Regions from separate parts of the Bacillus luti genome, predicted to be linked through region 3. Evidence: riboswitches for the same ligand, from Rfam matches in the RefSeq annotation. Region 3 holds a riboswitch; each other region holds the start of a gene.
The links. Region 3 has a riboswitch for S-adenosylmethionine ahead of EUC40_RS05790 (bifunctional homocysteine S-methyltransferase/methylenetetrahydrofolate reductase). Riboswitches for the same ligand answer to the same signal wherever they lie in the genome.
Positions count from the first base shown of each region.

Region 1: another riboswitch for S-adenosylmethionine. It lies ahead of EUC40_RS11090 (M20 family metallopeptidase); the one in region 3 lies ahead of EUC40_RS05790 (bifunctional homocysteine S-methyltransferase/methylenetetrahydrofolate reductase).
Region 2: another riboswitch for S-adenosylmethionine. It lies ahead of EUC40_RS22500 (MetQ/NlpA family ABC transporter substrate-binding protein); the one in region 3 lies ahead of EUC40_RS05790 (bifunctional homocysteine S-methyltransferase/methylenetetrahydrofolate reductase).

Region 1 is NZ_CP040336.1:2,160,172-2,167,043, reverse strand. Features, by position in the region: gene EUC40_RS11100 (SDR family oxidoreductase) at 1-71, opposite strand, end outside; gene EUC40_RS11095 (Lrp/AsnC family transcriptional regulator) at 240-680, shown strand; gene EUC40_RS11090 (M20 family metallopeptidase) at 840-2,045, opposite strand; SAM riboswitch class I at 2,134-2,235, opposite strand; gene EUC40_RS11085 (AAA domain-containing protein) at 2,311-4,620, opposite strand; gene EUC40_RS11080 (VOC family protein) at 4,732-5,124, shown strand; gene EUC40_RS11075 (DUF1904 family protein) at 5,276-5,608, opposite strand; gene EUC40_RS11070 (PRK06770 family protein) at 5,958-6,440, shown strand.
Region 2 is NZ_CP040336.1:4,423,797-4,430,668, reverse strand. Features, by position in the region: gene EUC40_RS22510 (peptide MFS transporter) at 1-966, opposite strand, end outside; gene brnQ1 (branched-chain amino acid transport system II carrier protein BrnQ1) at 1,219-2,520, shown strand; SAM riboswitch class I at 2,800-2,886, shown strand; gene EUC40_RS22500 (MetQ/NlpA family ABC transporter substrate-binding protein) at 2,945-3,763, shown strand; gene EUC40_RS22495 (acyl-CoA dehydrogenase family protein) at 3,778-4,938, shown strand; gene EUC40_RS22490 (methionine ABC transporter ATP-binding protein) at 4,944-5,705, shown strand; gene EUC40_RS22485 (methionine ABC transporter permease) at 5,695-6,357, shown strand; gene EUC40_RS22480 (DUF2339 domain-containing protein) at 6,801-6,872, shown strand, end outside.
Region 3 is NZ_CP040336.1:1,120,672-1,127,543, forward strand. Features, by position in the region: gene EUC40_RS05775 (ArsR/SmtB family transcription factor) at 1-36, opposite strand, end outside; gene metC (cystathionine beta-lyase) at 409-1,572, opposite strand; gene metI (cystathionine gamma-synthase/O-acetylhomoserine thiolyase) at 1,569-2,681, opposite strand; SAM riboswitch class I at 2,924-3,033, opposite strand; SAM riboswitch class I at 3,236-3,345, shown strand; gene EUC40_RS05790 (bifunctional homocysteine S-methyltransferase/methylenetetrahydrofolate reductase) at 3,416-5,248, shown strand; gene metH (methionine synthase) at 5,248-6,872, shown strand, end outside.

The sequences.
Region 1 (6,872 bases), 1.0 Mb from region 3:
CTCGCAATCGCACGACCAATACCACGACTCGCCCCTGTTACTAACGCTACTTTCCCATCAAGATTCTTCATTTTTTCCATCCTTCCTAAATTTCCGTTTAATAAAACCTATACTTATATTTTCATGTAAACACCAATCATTTTAAATATAGATTTATAGGTAATTTAGTTCCTTTACTTATGATATTATAGTTATAAATTACAATTTACTTTAGAAAATAAATCAAGGGAGATAACCCAATGCAAAACACAGTAAAACTGGATGAAATCGATCACAAAATAATGAACTTGTTGTATGAAAATGCGAGAATTTCTGTTTCAGAAATAGGACGAATTATATCCATGACGCAACCTGCTGTAAAAGAGCGAATTAACAAACTTGAAGATCAAGGAGTTATAGCAGCTTACCGAACAAAATTTGAGCCTTCCAAAATTAATAAAAACATTCAAGCATTCATTATGTTTAAAACGAGCCAATGCTCTGATTTTATCCAATATTGTAATGCCGCTCCCGAAGTAACAGATTTATATCGAATTAGCGGGGAATTTAATTATATGATGAAGGTCATGAGCGAGTCGATGGATTCCCTAGCTGTATTTTTAGACTCTTTAATGCAATTCGGATTATCGTCTCCTTTAATTGTTTTAAAGAGTGAGTTTGAGGAGAAATTGTCGTTCTGATAAAGGGATACGTATTATTCTCGCTAACAGTAAAAGTTTCTCCTTTTTGAGGAAAAGCAGCAAAATCAATAATTAGTAAACAAAAAAGAACATTGATTTTCCAATGTTCTTTTTTACATTTCTGCTTATTAATTAGATTCCCCGTTGAATAAGTTACCCTTACCCCTGATTCCTCTGCGCCTCTCTAAACTCCTCCTTCACCTTCTCTAACAACCCTTCTTCTGTAATTAATCGATAAGCGGTATTCGCTAATGCTTTTGCCGATGTAATTAATGCTTTATCGCCTAGTTCTGAACGTGCTGCTTCTCTAAATTCATTCGTATGCGCAATTAAGTCATCTGGGCCGATTTTAATGTACGGGTGAATGGTCGGTACGACTTGGCTTACGTTTCCTGCGTCTGTTGAACCAATGCCCACTCTTTCTTTACGATTTACGTCTTCACCTTGTAATTCTAATTCTTCTGCTACGACGTCGTTATATGTTTTTGTTACGAGTAGTTCATCGATTTCATTTTGGAATTGATGGATTTTTACTTTTGTACCTGTTGCTAATGCTGCTCCCTCAGCGATATTTCTTACTTTCTCTGTTACTTCTGCACATCTTTTTCGCGTTGCTGCACGAATGAAGAACCTAGCTGCGGCGTAGTCAGGAATAATGTTAGGTGCTTTTCCGCCCTCTGTAATAACACCATGAATTCTTACATCTGACGGAAGTTGTTGGCGAAGTGCGTTAATACTGTTGTACAGCTGGATAACCGCATCTAATGCGTTAATCCCTTCTTCAGGTGAAGCTGCGGCATGAGCTGTTTTTCCGTAAAAATGAAAATCAAGTGGATCGACCGCTAATGATGGACTCGTTGTCGCTGTTTTTCCACTCGGATGAATCATAAGTGCCGCATCAATGTTTTTAAATAAACCTGCTTTTACATAACTTGATTTCGCACTACCATTTGGCCCACCTTCCTCTGCTGGTGTCCCAAACACGACAACTTCTCCGCCGATTTCTTCAAGCGTTTCTGATAATGCGATTGCTGCCGCAACGCTAATTGTCCCAATTAAATTGTGACCACACGCATGACCGAGTCCTGGTAAAGCGTCATACTCAGCTAAAAACGCGATAACTGGCCCTTGTTTTCCTGAACTTTTCCGCGCGATAAATCCTGTTTCATGTCCAGCTATATTGTGCTGCAATTGGAACCCTGCACTCCCTAGCAGTAAACTTAACGTTCTTGATGCATAAAACTCTTGATTACCAATCTCCGGATTCGCATGAATATTATGACTTGTTTCTATGTACTTTTCCTTATTTCTTTCTATACTCTCTTCAATTGTTTTTCTTTGTGACGTTACTCCAGTCGCTCCCATTGTTCTTCCTCCTTTTATTTTCACGTAAAAAAGCCTCTTTCTAAAAGATAGAAAGAGGCTTCTGCATATACAGTCAAAATGAGCTTCTTTCTTATCTTTCAAGTTACCTTGCTGGAATTGGCACAGTATTCATAAAGAATCCGCTGCCGAGGTATCATAGGGCCAGTCCCTCCACCTCTCGTGATAAGAATTTTCATAAAATTATATTAAATTATTTTCATTCTAAGTTCATTCCGATTAAAAGTCAAGGAATTCCTATCCGAATTTACCGAATATCTAAAAATCCTTTTAGTACACCAATTGTTTCTGGTGCTTGCAGTCTTGCACATACGTATGGAAACTCCGTACTACCTTCAAATATCATTTGAGATGTGAGTGGTGCGCCTGCCCAGAAGATTTCATCATCAATTACGATAAACGGGAATGCTTTATTTTGCCTTTGTAACTTTACATTCTTCAACGGAACTGGTCCATCACTATACACTGTTATTTGCGCATTTGTACGCATTAACGCTTGCCATACTCGTTTATCCACTTGTTTTGTACTTGGAAGTGAAATGATAATTTTTCGTTTTGCGGCTAAAATATCTTTTAATACCCCTTTCGGCTCTTCAAGATTCATTTCCATATACCAGCGTAATCGTTTCGAAATTTTTCGCTCCCACAATTGTCTTGATGTCGTGCGATCATACACATCTCCGTGACGTTCTATATGAGCTGTTAATTGTGATAACGCTTGTTTTCTCGATAAGTTTTTACGCATATAATGGCAATCTGATAATTGAATGAACTTTCCTCTCGCTCTCGTTACCGCTACATTGACGAGGCGATGGTTTTTATGGTCAAAGAATAACACGCCAGGTCGTTCTTGCGGATAACTATCCACCGTATCAAAGATCATCATATCTCTTTCAGAACCTTGAAACTTATGAACGGTCGCTGCTAAAACTGGTATGTGTCGATACTTCGTTTTCTGCAACATTTCTCTAATACACGTTGATAAAAAACGAGACTGTGCTCTGTAAGGTGTAACGACACCGATCGATTGAACACCGTCTAACAGTCCGATTAACATCATTTGCATCGCTACTAAACCAGACATAATATTAAAACGAGAACCAGAAGCAGCGTCTTTTAATGAAAATGCTCCCATTAAACTCGTATCAAATAAAACACTCGCCTCATTTGCGAACGGCTGCAATTGCGCAAGTTCTTTACGTTCTGAAACGGACGGATGATCGTATACTCTATTTTTATAAATAAATGAATTCGTAAACTTCGATATATCCGCATGCATACGTCTTTGTTCCTGCAACATAAAAAGGTTCGGATGTGCTTCTGATTTATTAACAGACTCAACAATCCCGGCATGGTAAAACATATCTTCGCCAAGCCATTTGCGAACGAGTTCATGGTTTGCCATCGCAATTGGAGGTAACTGTAAGAAGTCGCCACAAACGACGATACGTTTTCCAAGTGAAGCAGCTAATGCGATTTGCGGAACGAACGCCATACTCACTTCATCTACGACAACTAAATCAAATGTACGTTCATAAATAAGTGAATCAATGGCACATTTCGATAAAGTCGCGCCGATTACTTTCGCATTTTCAATGTATTCTTTTTCTACTTCTTTAATTTTTGCTTTTTGCTTTCGAAGATCACTTTCAATCTCTTGTATACGCTTCTTATCAGCAGATGTCGCTTTATATGATAAAATCTTTTCACGAAGCTCTTGGCGTGTCTCTTCTAAATAGAGTCTCTCCTCACCCCAAGACCCGTTCGTCGTTTCTACTAACTTCGACGCAAGTAACGTTTCATGATTTCGTATATGTTCATGTTGACTATAACCGTAACGAACAATTTCACCAGGCGTCCATTTCTTTTTCTTTTCAATTTGCTTCGTTACTTCGCTCATTAATACATCAACAGCCGCGTTACTATGAGCTAACACAAGTACCGATTTTCCTTTTTGATAATGAGCCGAAATAATACGCGATAAATTGTACGACTTCCCTGTTCCAGGTGGTCCCCATACGTACGTTGTCGGATTGTAAAACGAACGATACGCCAATTCATTTTTCGGATTTTTCATTTTTTCAAGATGCTTCGGACTGCTCGTTCCGTCTACAAGACGTTTTATACGATTACGTTTTAGCTTATCTTGACGCGCTTCTTTTAATCGCTCTTGCAGCTGTTCTAGCAATTGCCACGGTTCACTATATAAAACCGCTTCTCGTATTTCACCTTGTATATAATCATTTAATTTCAGTTCTATTTCTAATCCATGTACAGATAATACTTCCCCTGTCGCTTCCTCACCATCGAACTCAATTCGAATTGGTGAACCTTCAGGTAAGCTTACTTCCGAAATAAGCTGAAATACGTATACTGTATTCTCATAATCTGTATATAAAAAACGACCGTTCATGATAGAAATTTTACTACCGCCAATCGTTTTCCAATGTTTAATTTCATACGCTAATGCATAATGCCACTCTTTCATCGTTTCCGATAATGAAGGAGTTTGAGTAGGTGTATTCATCGTATAATCTCCTTCCTTCTCCCCAAACATACTTTCTCACTATACCATATAACACCCTAAAAATTGTAACAATTATATCTTGCTTATTTTCTTAATTTTCAATATTATTTTATATATAATTTTCAGAAAGAAGGTTCGCACATGCCAGTTAGAAGAATTGAACACGTAGGACTTATGGTCGCAGATTTAGAAACATCTATTTCATTTTATGAAAAAGTAGTTGGCTTACAGCTTATTAAACGTATGGGACATCCAGATCCAAACTTAAAACTCGCTTTTTTAGGTGTGGAAGAATCAAAAGAAACGATACTCGAATTAATTGAAGGCTACAACTCTACCCTTCCAGCAGAAGGAAAAGTGCATCACATTTGCTTTAAAGTAGATTCGTTAGAAGATGAAATTGAAAGACTACAGAAACACGGCGTAACCTTTTTACTAGGAGAAGAAATCGAAACATTACCAGATGGAACACGTTACATATTCTTCGCTGGTCCTGATGGAGAGTGGATTGAGTTTTTTGAGACGGAGAGATAAAGTAAGACTTTATTTTACGGGATAGAAGTATTACTTCTAATTATTATCATTACTTTGGATTTAGCAGTCATATTTCATTATAGAAATAAAAAGAAATAGGATATTCTCTCCTATTTCTTTTCTTAATGTTATAAAAATCTTTCAAATAGCTCTAACTTGCACAATGCTTCCCGTTAATATAATACGCTGATTCTGTGAAAACCGTAAATACAACCTCTACTTCTGGAAGTCCAAAATCCATTACATATGTAGTAATGGCCTTGGCAAATCGATCACGAATTTCCTGTCCACGCTCAAACCATTTCACTTCAATAAGAGGAAACGCTTCTATTTCTTCTCCATTGAATACAAACGTAGAACTTGGTAGTTCCAAGGTAAAATTATCCGTACCACACTCACAGATATCTGCGAGCTCTTCTACTAATGGCTTGCTTATGCTTTTTAATTGTTCAGTAGTAATTCCACGAAACACAACATGCGGCATGTTAATCCCTCCGTTAGATAGCTTTATATTTGCTCACATCATAACACAATTTATTTTGCTGCACTAACCTCTATTGGTACATTTCAATGACATTATTAAGAATGATCATATGTTATTGAAGCTTTTCATTAAGAATATAATCAGGAGTTAGTAATAAAGCAAAATCCTCTACACTATGGTTGAACTCCAAATCAAGATATTCGTAAAATTTTATCGACGATTTTTAATTACCCTCAGAACATAAAGCATAACTGATTACTGATAATGACGCTTTATGTAGATTAAACAGATGGATAGAGATATACAGCTCTTCTTTTATGGTACACTTCAATAAAAGGGGGTATGAGGTTTGAAAAAGTGGATTAAAATCACATCAAGTTTAGTTATTGCTATAGCAGTTGGTATTTTTACTGGTTACAAAGTCGGTACATATGCAGGTTCAGACGTTAAGGAAAAGCAGACTGATAGAATTAAAGGTGAAGAGGTAATACTTGACCTCAATTCTGATCGTCATATAATCAATGCAATGCACAAAATGACTCATCAAAAAGTATTATCTCACGAAAAGCAAGGATTTATTAAAATGACTCCCGAAAACATCGAAACAGTACGTCGAGTAATTGATGAAAGTAATAGTGGAACCTTACAACATAAAGAACAGTACCTCAAGATTTTGGTTCGTTGGTATGAAGGCGATTTCTCTCAATCCGTTGAGGAGCATAATTTATTATGGGAATGGGACAATAACAGCACTGGTCAAGCATACGAATTAGCGACACCTGAACAAGAAGAAGCCTACATTCTAGAACAAGGGAAGTCTGAGAAACAATAACAAAAACAGGCCTGTTATCAGGTCTTTTCTTGCATTTTTTTTCGTTATATTCCTTTAAAAATAACTTTAATCATACCATCTTCGTTATTCCTAGTTACTAAACAATAGTTATGTTCATAATTTTGTAACATGTATAGACGGGTATATATGTTATAATTACTTTAGCAAATTAAAATAAATTTGCATTTCCTGTGCCCCTTACCTCCCAGTAAGGGGCGTACCCTTTTACAAATCATTATTTCAATACAATTTTCAAAGTACTTTTACATCAATTTCACAAATTGAAGAACTCTCATATGTTACATCCTTTTTTCAAGGAACTATATGCTGATACACGAATCCCTATCTATATAGGGATTTTTTGCGCGAGCCCCCCACCATCAATTTAAGAATTAAAAAAAGAAGGGGATTATCCCCCTCCTTTTTAAGCTT
Region 2 (6,872 bases), 1.9 Mb from region 3:
TCTAGTTGCAAGTTTTGCCCATAATGCTGAAATGACTGGAGCAAGTAAAATAATAAATAATGGATTGACCGATTGGAACCAAGATGTTGGAACTTCCCATCCGAACACAGAGCGGTCTACAAATTTGTTTGTATATAATGTTAATGAACTACCGGCTTGTTCAAAGCCAGCCCAGAAGAAGACAACAAAGCATGTTAAAATGACGATAACTGCGGTACGTTGTTTTTCTTTTTTTGTTAACGGTGTATCTCCTACTGATGGTTGTCCAGCAGCTGTTTGCAAATCGCGAGTTGGTTTTTTACCAATATCACCAAGGAAGCGATTTGATAGTGTTGTAAATAAAATTTGTCCAATGATCATTCCGATTGAAGCGGCTAAGAAACCGTAACGGAATCCGTAATGTACCACTCCATCAACTGTTGTTTTGAATAAATTTTCTGATAAAAATCCGCAAACGAGTGGAGCTAAAAATGACCCGACGTTAATACCCATATAGAAAATGGTAAACGCACTATCACGTTTTGAATCGTTCTCTTCATATAATTCCCCAACCAGTGTAGAGATGTTCGGTTTGAAGAATCCATTACCAATAATAATAAGCGCTAATCCGAGGTATAAGCCTAATTGGTTTTGCAAGGCAAATAGTGTAAGGTTACCGATTGCCATTGTTATACCACCAATTGTGATCGCTTTTCGTTTACCTAGAAAACGGTCTGTTAAGTATCCACCAATCATTGGTGTGAAATAGCAGGCTCCAGTATAAAATCCGTAAATAGAGAGTGCCCATGCGGGACTAAACCCAAGACCACCGCTTACTAAAGCTGTCGTTAAATATAATGTTAATAATCCTCGTAATCCATAGTAACTAAATCTTTCCCACATTTCTGTAAAGAAGAGTAAGTATAAACCTGGAGGATGTTTCTTTTTTCTTTGTTGTTCTCTTTCTAGTTGTATCGCTGATTCCATGTTATTTTCCTCCTGACACAAACAAAAACAAAGTTAATAATTTTGTACATTTAATATTTTACCTTATTAACTATTATAAGTCAATAAAGGTTGATTTTTCAGAAGAAATTGGAAAAGAGGGATAGCTATAGAAGGAGCGTTTCTTTTGTGATAGACTATGGACTATGTTTTCTTTGTAAGGAAGCGGATTATTGCACTTTTTTATATGTGAAATTGATTTCATGGAAGATGAAATTAAAGAAGGGGAAAGAAATGAAATTGTTACAGAAAAAAGAAATTTTACTTATTAGTCTTATGTTATTCTCAATGTTCTTTGGAGCAGGGAATCTTATATTCCCGCCTTTTCTTGGTTATGAAGCAGGAGAACATGTGTGGATTTCATTAGTAGGGTTTATTATATCAGCAACAGGTCTTCCTATATTGGGAGTTATTGCTATTGCGAAAGCGGGAAGTTTTCAAACGTTAGCGGGTAGGGTTCATTCTTCATTTGCCATTATTTTTCCGTGTATCGTGTATGTATTTATTGGACCAGGTCTTGGTATCCCACGTGCAGGAAGTTTAGCTTTTGAAATGGGGCCAGGTCAGTTCTTCCCAGAAGCGGGAAGCGTAGTTTTATTATGCTACACGGTTATTTTCTTTAGTATTGTGTACTGGTTAAGTTTATCACCGTCTAAATTAATGGGGTTGTTCGGAAAGGTTTTAACACCGTTATTATTAGGTATGATTGCTCTTATCTTTATAAAAAGCATGTTTACATCAGTAGGTAGTGTGAAAGAACCTGCTGGAAACTATGGACAAGCTCCTATGTTCCAAGGGTTTTTAGACGGATATTTAACGATGGATGCGCTAGCGGCTTTAATCTTTGGTATTGTGATTGCCAATGCGCTGCGTGCAAAAGGTATTGAAGATGATAAAGGTTTAGCGAAATATATGAGTATTGCTGGTATTGGAGCAGGTCTTTTATTATCTATTATTTATGTCATCCTTGGGTATGTTGGTTCAATTAGTGGTTCATTAGGTACGTTTGATAATGGCGCGAAAGTGTTATCACAAGTTATGACGGTATTATTTGGACAAGGCGGAGTCGTTTTATTAGGTCTTATTTTTACTATCGCATGTTTATGTGTTTCAATCGGACTCGTTACATCTTGTAGTCAATTTTTCGCAAGTGCATTCCCGAAAGTATCTTATAAAATTTGGGCGTTTATACTAAGTTTTGTTAGTATGCTCTTAGCGAATTTAGGATTAACGCAAATTTTAAAAGTATCAGTACCGATCCTTGGATTTATTTATCCAGTTGCATTAACGCTTATTATTTTAGGGTTATTCCATCAGTATATTGGAAAGTATGTATACGTATATACAGTAACCGTTGGGGCTGTAGCGGTATTTAGTGCAATTGATATTTTTAATAAAAATGTAATGATGAATGAGTGGACGTCAGTATTGAAATACATTCCTTTTTATACAGAAGGTGTTGGGTGGATTGTTCCAGCTATTATAGGTGCTTGTATTGGTGTTATCGTGAGTAGTGTTTTAAATAAGAAGAAATAAGTAAAAGGTGTTTTCCTATTTCGGAAAACACCTTTCTTTTTTTGGGAAAAATAGTATTGAAAATGAATAGACTAATGTTACTGCTATTAAAGTAAAACAATTGGTAAAAGTGTATGTGCGTGTAATAACTTACTAGGTTGGAATGATACAGAAGTCTTTTTCCTGTAGGATTAATATATTTTATTGGGATGCGTTGCTCTACATCATGTGGAAAAAAACGTAAAAAAACATTGTATTTTTATCGGAATAGTGACACAATAGAAAGAACAATTCAATATAATCTTATCGAGAGAAGTGGAGGGAACGGCCCAATGAAACTTCAGCAACCTGAAAAATGACAAGGTGCTAATTCCGAGTAGATAAGAGGGGAAAACGACAACCTTCTTATATGTAAGGTTGTTTTTTTATTAGGAGGGGAAAAGAGATGAAGCGTTTATTTTTAGCACTTGTAAGTATTGTATGTAGTTTGTTTATTATTACTGGTTGCACACAAACATCAACGGGGAATCAAAAAGAAATTAGTTTAGGATTTACACCTGGTCCGTATAGTGATCAAGTGAAAAAAGCAGTACAGCCGTACTTAGAGAAAAAGGGGTATAAAGTTAAAATTGTTGAGTTTAATTCACCAAACGAAACAAATCCAGCGTTAACAAATAAAGATATTGATGCAAACATATTTCAAAGTACTGCCTTTATGGAATCATACGCAAAAGAAAATAATGCGAAAATTAAAGGGGTAATACAAGTCCCATCAGCACCTCAAGGTGTATATTCTGAAAAACATAAATCACTAGATGATTTGGAAGATGGTATGAAAATAGGAGTACCAAATGATCCTGTTAACTTAGAGCGTGCATTACGAATTTTAGAAGGAATTGGTTGGGTGAAGTTAAAGGACAATGTAAATATTTTAACGATTTCTGAAAAAGACGTGACGTATAAAAAGAAAAATTTCAAACTGGTTCCACTTGAATCGCCGCAAATTCCACGAGCTATGAAGGATTTAGATTACGGTATTATTAACGGAAATCTTGTTATTTCATCAGGACATAAATTAAAAGAGGCACTTGAATTAGAAAAAACACCATCACAACACCGAATCATCGTTACCGTTCGTGATGAGGACAAAGAGAAAGCATTTGTTAAAGATTTAATTGAGGCATATCATTCACCAGAATTTAAAAAAATGATTGAATCTGAAGAACAGTTTAACGGTTTTATTTTACCTGATTATTTAAAGTAAAAGGAGGCTTCAATATGGCAATCTCGTATGTAGAAACAGAAAAACAACTGCTTGTGTTAGAGAAGTTAAAGGAGTTAATTCCACAGTTTGCAGGAAGAGAGCATCAGCTAAGTGAGCTTGGTTCTTTTCCTTTTGAAAATATGAAAGATTTACAGGATATTGGCTATACAAAACTAACGCTCCCAAAAGATGTTGGAGGAGAGTCTATTTCTTTATATGATTTTGTTTTATTTCAAGAAAAGATTGCCGAAGGAGATGGTGCGACAGCTTTATCAATTGGGTGGCATCTTGGAATTATTAAGGAACTTGCTGAAAATCGGTCGTGGAAACCTGACATGTTTTCCTGGCTTTGTGAAGAAGTAAAAAAGGGTGCTCTTTTTAACCGAGCTGCAACAGAGCGAAATACAGGGAGTCCTACGCGTGGTGGAAAACCAGAAACGTTAGCTGTTCAAAAAGGTGATAAGTGGATAATAAACGGGAGAAAAACTTTTACAACGATGGCTCCTGTACTTGATTATTTCATCATATCAGCCAGCATAGAAGGGCGCGAAGAAATTGGAGAATTTGTAATCCCAAGACATGAAAAAGGCGTTTTTATTGAAGAAACATGGGATAGCGTTGCGATGCGTGGAACCGCTAGTCATGATCTTGTATTAAAAAATGTAGAGATTGCTGATAAGTGTTTAACTGATATAAAGGATTCAAAGACGAAACCAAAAGGAATTGGATGGTTACTTCATATACCAGCATGCTATTTAGGAATTGCACAGGCCGCAAGAAATTATGCAATTGATTTTGCAAAATCATATCAACCGAATAGTTTAACTCATCCGATTAGTTTGCTTCCTAATGTTAGAAGGTTAGTAGGAGAGTTAGAGCTAGAACTCTTGCAAGCTCGTACGTTTGTATATCAAATCGCAAAAAAATATGATGATGTAGAAGATAAACAATCATTACAAGCGGAACTGGCAGCAGCAAAATATATTGCGACAAATACAGCGATATCAGTTGTTGATAAATCAATGCGAATTGTAGGGGCTAAAAGCTTATCTGAAACAAATCCATTACACCGCTATTATTTGAATGTTCGAGCTGGTTTGCACAATCCTCCTATGGATGATGTTACGCTTTCGTTACTGGCGGAAGATGCTTTTAAATCGAGTGAAAAGGAGTGAGTGAAATGATAACGTTACGTGATGTAAATAAGACCTTTCAAACGAAAGAAGGTTTATTTCACGGGGTGAAATCAGTCTCTTTGCAAATTGAAGAATATGATATATACGGGATTGCCGGATTAAGTGGTGCCGGAAAGTCTACATTGTTACGTACAATGAATTTATTAGAAAAGCCAGATTCAGGTGCAATCATTGTGAACGGAAATGATTTAACAAATTTATCTAAGAAAGATTTGCGAACGGCAAGACAATCGATTGGTATGATATTTCAGCATTTTCATCTTCTTCATAATAAAAATGTATTAGATAATGTCGCTTTACCATTAGAGCTAAAATCAGTTTCGAAAGAAGAAAGAGAAAATCGTGTAAGGGAATGTTTAGAGATTGTTGGTTTAAGTGATAAAGCACATCATTTCCCTTCACAACTAAGTGGCGGACAAAAACAAAGGGTAGCAATTGCTCGAGCATTAGCAAATAATCCTAAAGTACTACTTTGTGACGAACCGACATCGGCGCTTGATCCGAAAACAACACTTTCTATTTTGCAATTTTTACAAAAAATCAATAGAGAATTAGGCGTTACAATCGTAATCGTAACACATGAAATGAATGTCATTAAACAAATTTGTAATAAAGTCGCAATTATGGAAGAGGGAGAAGTTGTTGAATCATTTGATTTGTATGATCAACAATTAAAACCAACATCAGAAATTGCAAAACTCTTATTAGGTGTAGAGCAAGAAGGGAGTATTGCACATGTTCAATAACATTATCCCATTGCTTCCGGAGATTGGGACATCACTTTTGCAAACATTGTTAATGGTTGGACTTTCTGTTGGAGCCGCAATTATTTTAGGCGTTCCTTTAGGTGTTATTTTATATTTTACAAGTAAAGGACAAATTCTGGAACAGAACATTGTTCATCGTATTTTAAACGGGATTGTAAATATTATCCGCTCATTCCCATTTATTATATTATTAGTGGCTCTTGTGCCTCTTACACGAGCGATATTAGGAACAACAATTGGTCCAATTGCTGCAACGATTCCTTTATCAGTAGCGGCAATTCCGTATTTTGCAAGACTTGTAGAACAGGCATTACGTGAAGTTCCAAAAGGAGTAATTGAAGCCGCGGAAGCAATGGGAGCAACGCCGCTTCAAATTGTACGGAAAGTATTACTCGTTGAAGCACGTTCGGGTCTTGTATTAAGCTTAACGGTTTTAACAGTAAGTTTTATTTCTTATTCTGCGATGGCAGGTGTTGTCGGAGGAGGCGGTATTGGTGATTTAGCAATTCGGTTTGGATATTATCGTTTTCAAACCGACGTTATGGTAGTTACAGTACTTATGCTTGTTATTCTTGTCCAGTCTGTCCAATTCATTGGAAATCGAATTGCTGCAAAAATTGATAAAAGATAAGCAGGTAAAAAGGCTTTTGTATACATGAAAAGCAATAATTTATCCCGCTTTAATGGGCAGTAAGACCCCCACCTCAAAATTCAGCGAAAGCAAAGAAGTTAGGTGGGGGATCAACTGCCCATAAAAGTCCGATTGGTGAAGGCTAATAATCAGTGGGGGATGAAGAAAACCCCCACTGATTAAAGTTTCACTTTATTTTAGCAAATCATTGCTATATCCAAAAGTAGATGGCCAAGTGTCATTGCTTCAGCACTTGTAGGTTTCTGCCCTAGTGTAATTGTTAGTATTGCTATAAATAAGAAGAAATAAAAGAAAGGTGTTTTCCAATTTCGGAAAACACCTTTCTTTTTTTGGAAAAATAGTATTGAAAATGAATAGACTAAGAGTATGATAAAGGTAATTGGTAATATATAGGTTTCGAAAGGATGATGAGGAGGGAGCGTATGAAGGAAGATTTGGATAAGAAAATAGAAGCACTCGAAACGGCAATAGAAACGATGCAAGAAGCACTTTCT
Region 3 (6,872 bases):
ATATAGTTCTAATTCTTTTTGAAAGGTTTCTAACATGTTCTTTTCCACCTCCGTGTGAGCTGTTATACCATACTATACATACCAAAAAATTAACGAAAAGAAAACAGTTGTTGCAGAAAAAAAGTCCTAAAGTAAAGAAATTGTAAGAAAAGAGACCCTGATGTAAATAAAGTAGATAAAATTGCATGGTTTTGTAAAATGACATTTTTGGGTGAAAATTTCGATGCGTTTTAAAAATTGAAAGATATAGATATATTTGTAACACAATTTTATCATGATTTTCTTATTCTTTCAAATGAATATACTAAATTTTTAAAATAATATGACAAAGGAATTATAATGATATATATAGAATATAAAACAGGTTAAAAGAAAAGAAGCTGAATGTACTCAGCTTCTTTTTTTCATTTATGCATTTACGGGTTCTTCTACATAAGAAAGGGCATTTTCGAAATCGGATATTAAATCGTTAACATTTTCCAGGCCGACGGATAACCGAAGTAATGAATTGGAAATACCTCTTTCATCACGAGCTTCTTGCGACAGTGCTGCATGTGACATTTTAGCTGGATAGGAAAGGATCGATTCGACAGCTCCTAAACTAACCGCAAAGACCGGTAATTTTACTTTTGATAAAAATTGGCGGAGTGCATCTTCTGACTGCAAAGTAAATGATAAGACCGCTCCAGCTGACGTTGCTTGTGATTGCTGAATATCAAAACCAAGATGTGTTTGTAATCCTGGATAATAGACATTTTTAACTTTAGCGTGCTCTTGTAAATAATGTGCAATTTTATTGGCATTTGCAGCGGAATGTTCGAGACGTACATGCAATGTTTTTAGACCGCGAAGCACGAGAGAACAATCTTGTGGTCCTAAAATAGCACCGAATGCATTTTGTAAAAAACCAAGTTTTTGAGCGAGTTCGGCATCTTTTACAACCGCTAATCCGGCAGTAACATCACTATGACCAGCAATAAACTTTGTGGCACTATGAAGAACGACATCAGCGCCAAGGTCAAGTGGCTTCTGAAATAATGGTGTTAAAAATGTATTATCAACAAAAGTAAGAGCGCCAATAGATTTTGCGAGTTTAGAAACCTCGCGAATATCTGTCACTTTTAAAAGTGGGTTGGAAGGTGTTTCTACATAAAAGAGCTTCGTATTCGGTTTAATATTCTGCTTTATTTCTTCTAGATTGGTCATATCAACAAAGGTATGTGAAACACCGTATCGAGAGAGCACTTCAGTTATAATTCGGTAAGTGCCTCCATATACGTCTTCTGAAATAAGTACATGATCGCCTTGTGAAAGGAGGAGAAATGCAGTAGAAATTGCCGCAATGCCGGATGCAAAGGCGAATCCCTTTGTTCCGCTTTCTAGTAAAGCGATAATATCTTCAAGAGCTTCACGAGTTGGATTCCCGGATCGGCTATAGTCATATTTTCCAAATGTATCTACATCAAATTGGTGGAATGTTGATGTATTATAGATGGGAACGTTAACAGCTCCTGTTTGCGGGTCATGTTTATATTGGTTGTGCAGTAAGAGTGTATCTATAGAATAACTCATATTCTTACACCTTCTTTTACAAGTTTAATGGCTTGCTTTAAGTCTTGAATTAAATCGTTACTATTTTCAATACCGACGGAGAATCGAAGAAGACGATTGCACACACCGTTTGCTGTTCTGATTTCTTCAGGAATATCAGCATGTGTTTGTGTTGCTGGATATGTCATTAAACTTTCCACACCACCAAGACTTTCAGCAAATGTAATTAAGGATAAAGATTGTAAGAATGGATTAACCCAGGCTTCATCTTTAAGACGAAATGAAATCATACCGCCTCTTCCTGGATAAAATACATCTGTCACACCATCTTCATTGTTTAAATAAGCAACAACAGCTTTCGCATTTTCTTCATGTTGTCTCATGCGAAGCGCTAACGTTTTCATACCGCGAATTAATAGCCATGAGTCAAATGGGCTTAAGACAGCACCAGAGGCATTATGATAATGAGCGATTTCCTCACAAAGTTCCTTTCCTTTTGCAACGACAAGTCCGCTTAGTACATCGTTATGCCCACCTAAATATTTCGTTGCACTATGAAGTACGATGTCGGCACCTTCCGTTAATGGTTGCTGTATATACGGCGTGTAGAAGGTGTTGTCTACAATAAGGAGTAGTCCATGCCTTTTCGCTACAGTTGCGACAGCGGCAATATCAGTAACTTGCATTAATGGATTAGTTGGAGTTTCTATGAAAATAGCCTTCGTTTCAGTGGTGATAGCTTTTTCGATTTGTTTAATAGATTGTGTATTTACGTATCTACATCGAACATTCCACTTTTTTTCGTGCTCAGAGAATAATCGATAAGTGCCCCCGTATAAATCTTCGGATACAATAAGTTCGTCTCCAGAGCGGAATAAAGAAAGGACGAGGAGAACAGCAGCCATCCCTGAACTACAGGCATAACCTTGTTCGCCATATTCTAAGTCCGCGATTGCCTGTTCTAAAAGACCACGAGTTGGGTTACCAGTTCGTGAGTAGTCAAAACCAGTAGATTGACCAATCCCCTCGTGACGATAAGCGGTTGAGAAATAAACAGGTGGATTAACGGTTCCTGTTGTAGTTTCGCTACGATTTCCGATTTGTGCTAGTTTTGTTTCGATAGTTGACATGTAAAAATTCCTCCTTTTTAAATTAACAATTAAGTGAATATAAAGTGAAACTTTAATCAGTGAGGGATTCATCCCCACTGATTATCAGCCCTCACCGATCGGGCTTTTACGGGCAGTTCGATTCCAAGCTAACTTCTTTGTTCCAGCTGAATTTTGAGGTGGGAATCTTACTGCCCTCAAATAGCGGGGTAAAATAAAAAAAGCCTTCTAAGAAGAAGGCTTTCGGTTTGAATAGAGTCTTCTTCTCATCTGTCAAATCGTTCACAATTTGCTGGAATTAGCACCTTATTAACAAATGTTAATGGTTGCTGAGGCGTCATAGGGCCAGTCCCTCTACCTCTCTAGATAAGAAAGTTCGTATGAAATTTTATTATGGTTTTAACTTTACAACAAAAGATAATTGAATTGCAACTTTATTTTAAATAATTTTTATTTTTCCGCAAGTGTCATTGACTTTTGCATTTGTGCATGCTAAATTTATTAAAAAATTAACAAACATTGTTAAAAGGGGAACGCATTTCCTTTTAGCTACATAAATAAAATATATAGACAAACTCTTATTGAGAGCGGTGGAGGGAAAGGCCCTGTGAAACCCGGCAACCTTCAAACAATATGTTTGAAACGGTGCTAATACCTGCAAAACGAATGTTTTGCATAATAAGAGGAGGATCGATTATGTCCCCCTCTTCAAAGTGAAGAGGGGGTTTTTATATTGATAGAAATGAGGGAGATTCGTGAAATTACTAGATTTATTATCAAAAGGAACTGTAATAGGTGATGGTGCAGTTGGAACGTTATTGCATTCACATGGTTTGCAAAGTAGTTTTGAAGAATTGAATATATCAGATCCAGATTTAATTATATCGATTCATAAGCAATATGTAGCTGCTGGGGCAGATGTAATTCAAACAAATACGTACGGTGCAAATGAAGCGAAATTACGTATGTATGGTTTAGAAAATCAAGTTACTGAAATTAATAGAGCGGCAGTAAAACTGGCGAAAGCATCTGTAACAGAAAGAAATGCAATTTTAGGAACAATTGGTGGTATGAAACATATCGGAGCTGTTACAACGACCGATATGGAAAGGGAGTTTATGCTACTTGAGCAGGCAGGTGCTTTACTAGAGGAACAGGTTGATGGACTGCTATTAGAGACTTTCTATGATGAGTTTGAATTACTTCATGCTGTTAAGGTGTTACGAAAACAAACGAATATTCCCATTGTAGCTCAATTAGCGTTACATGAGGCAGGTACGACTCAAAATGGAAATGATGTAAATGAAATATTAAAACAGATTTTAGATTATGGTGCAAATGTTGTTGGATTGAATTGCCAACTAGGACCACTTCATATGACAGAAGCCTTGAAAATGATATCGATCCCTCAAAATGGTTACTTGTCAGCATATCCGAATGCAGGTCTTCCAAATTATGTGGAGGGGCGTTACGTATATGAGGGAAGTCCAGCTTATTTTGAAGCAATGGCACCGAAATTTATTGAGCAAGGTGTTCGGTTATTGGGTGGTTGTTGTGGTACGACTCCAGAACATATTGAAAGTATGAAGCGTGCTACTCTAAATGTTACACCTGTAATAGAAAAGGACACGATTCAAAGACCGAAAGTAGTTCATACACACGAGAAACGTTCGAAAGCCCACGTTACTCTAGCAGAGAAGGCAAAGAAACAAACGACAGTTGTAGTGGAATTAGATCCACCGAAAACGCTAGACACACAGCGGTTTTTTGAAGGGGCAAGAGCGCTGAAAAGAGCTGGAGCGGACGCTATTACTCTAGCAGATAATTCGTTAGCGTCGCCTCGCGTTTCGAATATGGCGATGGGTGCATTATTAACGAAGCATGATATTCCAGTATTGACGCATTTAACGTGTAGAGACCACAACGTCATTGGACTACAATCTCACTTACTAGGTTTATCGGCGTTAGGTATGGAAGAAGTGCTAGCTTTAACTGGTGATCCAGCACGTGTTGGTGATTTTCCAGGTGCCACTTCTGTATATGATTTGTCCTCTATTGAGCTCATTAAAATGATTAAAGAAATGAACGATGGACGTTCTATTTTAGGGAAATCAATTGGTCCAGCGACAAGGTTCTCGGTCGGAGGTGCGTTTAATCCGCATGTAAGGCATTTAAAAGCGGCAGTAAAACGAATGGAACGAAAAATAGATGCTGGAGCAGAATACTTTTTAACGCAGCCGATTTATGATGTTGCTTTAATTAAAGAAGTATATGAAGCGACAAAGCATTTGGAACAGCCTATTTTTATTGGAATTATGCCGTTAGTAAGTAAGCGGAATGCAGATTTTCTGCATTTTGAAGTGCCTGGTATTACTCTCCCAGAAGAGATAAGACAAAGAATGGATGGACATGAAACGAAAGAGGAAGCAATTGAGGAAGGAATCCGTATTTCACAAGAACTAATCGATGCGGCGATGAAATATTTTAACGGCATCTATCTTATTACACCATTTCTAAAATATGAAATTACAGAACATCTTGTTAAATATGTGAGAGAAAAGCAAGAAGTGAAAGAAGGTATTAATTGATGAAATGTATAGAAGAAAAATTACAAAATAACATCTTAATATTAGATGGTGCAATGGGGACAATGATCCAACAAGAGGACTTAACTGCGGAAGATTTCGGGGGAGAAGAGTACGAAGGTTGTAATGAATATTTAGTAGAAACAAGACCAGATGTTATTTTAAAGATTCATAAAGCCTATATTGAAGCTGGAGCTGACATCATTGAAACAAATACATTTGGTGCGACGAACATTGTATTAAGTGATTATGAGTTATCTCATTTAGATGAAGAGTTAAATGAAAAAGCAGCAATCTTGGCGAAGCAAGTTGTTATAGAAAGCGGGAAGGAAGTATATGTTGCAGGTGCGATGGGACCGACAACGAAAGCGATTAGTGTTACTGGTGGTGTAACGTTTGAAGAATTAATTGAAGCCTATACGCGGCAGGCAAGAGGATTGTTGAAGGGAGAAGTTGATGTATTACTCGTTGAGACGAGTCAAGATATGCGTAACGTGAAGGCGGCTTATATTGGAATTCAAGCAGCTTTTGACGAACTAAATAAAATTGTACCTATCATGATTTCGGGAACGATTGAACCGATGGGAACGACTCTGGCGGGGCAAACAATAGAGGCTTTTTACTTATCGATAGAACATATGAAGCCATTATCTGTTGGATTAAACTGTGCGACTGGTCCGGAGTTTATGAGAGACCATATTCGTTCACTATCTGATTTATCGGAGTGTTACATTTCTTGTTATCCAAATGCAGGTCTTCCTGATGAAGATGGACATTATCATGAATCTCCATCTTCTCTCGCTGAAAAAGTGAAGCGATTTGCTGAAGAAGGATGGATTAATATTATCGGTGGTTGTTGTGGGACAACACCAGAACATATAAGAGCGATGAAATCCGCATTAGCGTCTCTTAAGCCTCGTGAACATCATGAACGAGAAGGGCATGGGGTTAGTGGATTAGAGGCATTGCAATATGATGATTCTATGAGACCGCTATTTGTTGGTGAAAGAACGAACGTTATTGGATCACGTAAATTTAAACGATTAGTAGCAGAAGGGAAATTTGAAGAGGCCGCTGAAGTCGCAAGAGCGCAAGTGAAGAAGAATGCTCATATTATTGATATTTGTATGGCAGACCCGGACCGCGATGAAATAGAAGATATGGAAAACTTCTTGGCAGAAGTTACGAAAGTGTTAAAAGTACCGATTATGATTGATTCAACAGATGAAAATGTGATGGAGCGAGCTCTTACTTATATTCAAGGGAAAGCTGTTATTAATTCAATTAATTTAGAAGATGGAGAAGAACGATTTAAAAAAGTGACGCCGCTTCTTCAGAAATATGGCGCTGCTATTGTTGTAGGAACAATTGATGAAGATGGTATGGCGGTTAGTGCAGAACGAAAACTCGAAATTGCGAAAAGAAGCTATGATTTATTGACGACGAAATATGGTATACGTCCGTCTGATATTATTTTTGATGCGCTCGTATTTCCTGTAGGTACAGGTGATGAAGAATATATTGGCTCGGCGGCCGCGACGATAGAAGGAATTCGCCTTATTAAAGAAGCATTACCAGAGTGTTTGACGATTTTAGGTGTAAGTAACATATCATTTGGTTTACCACC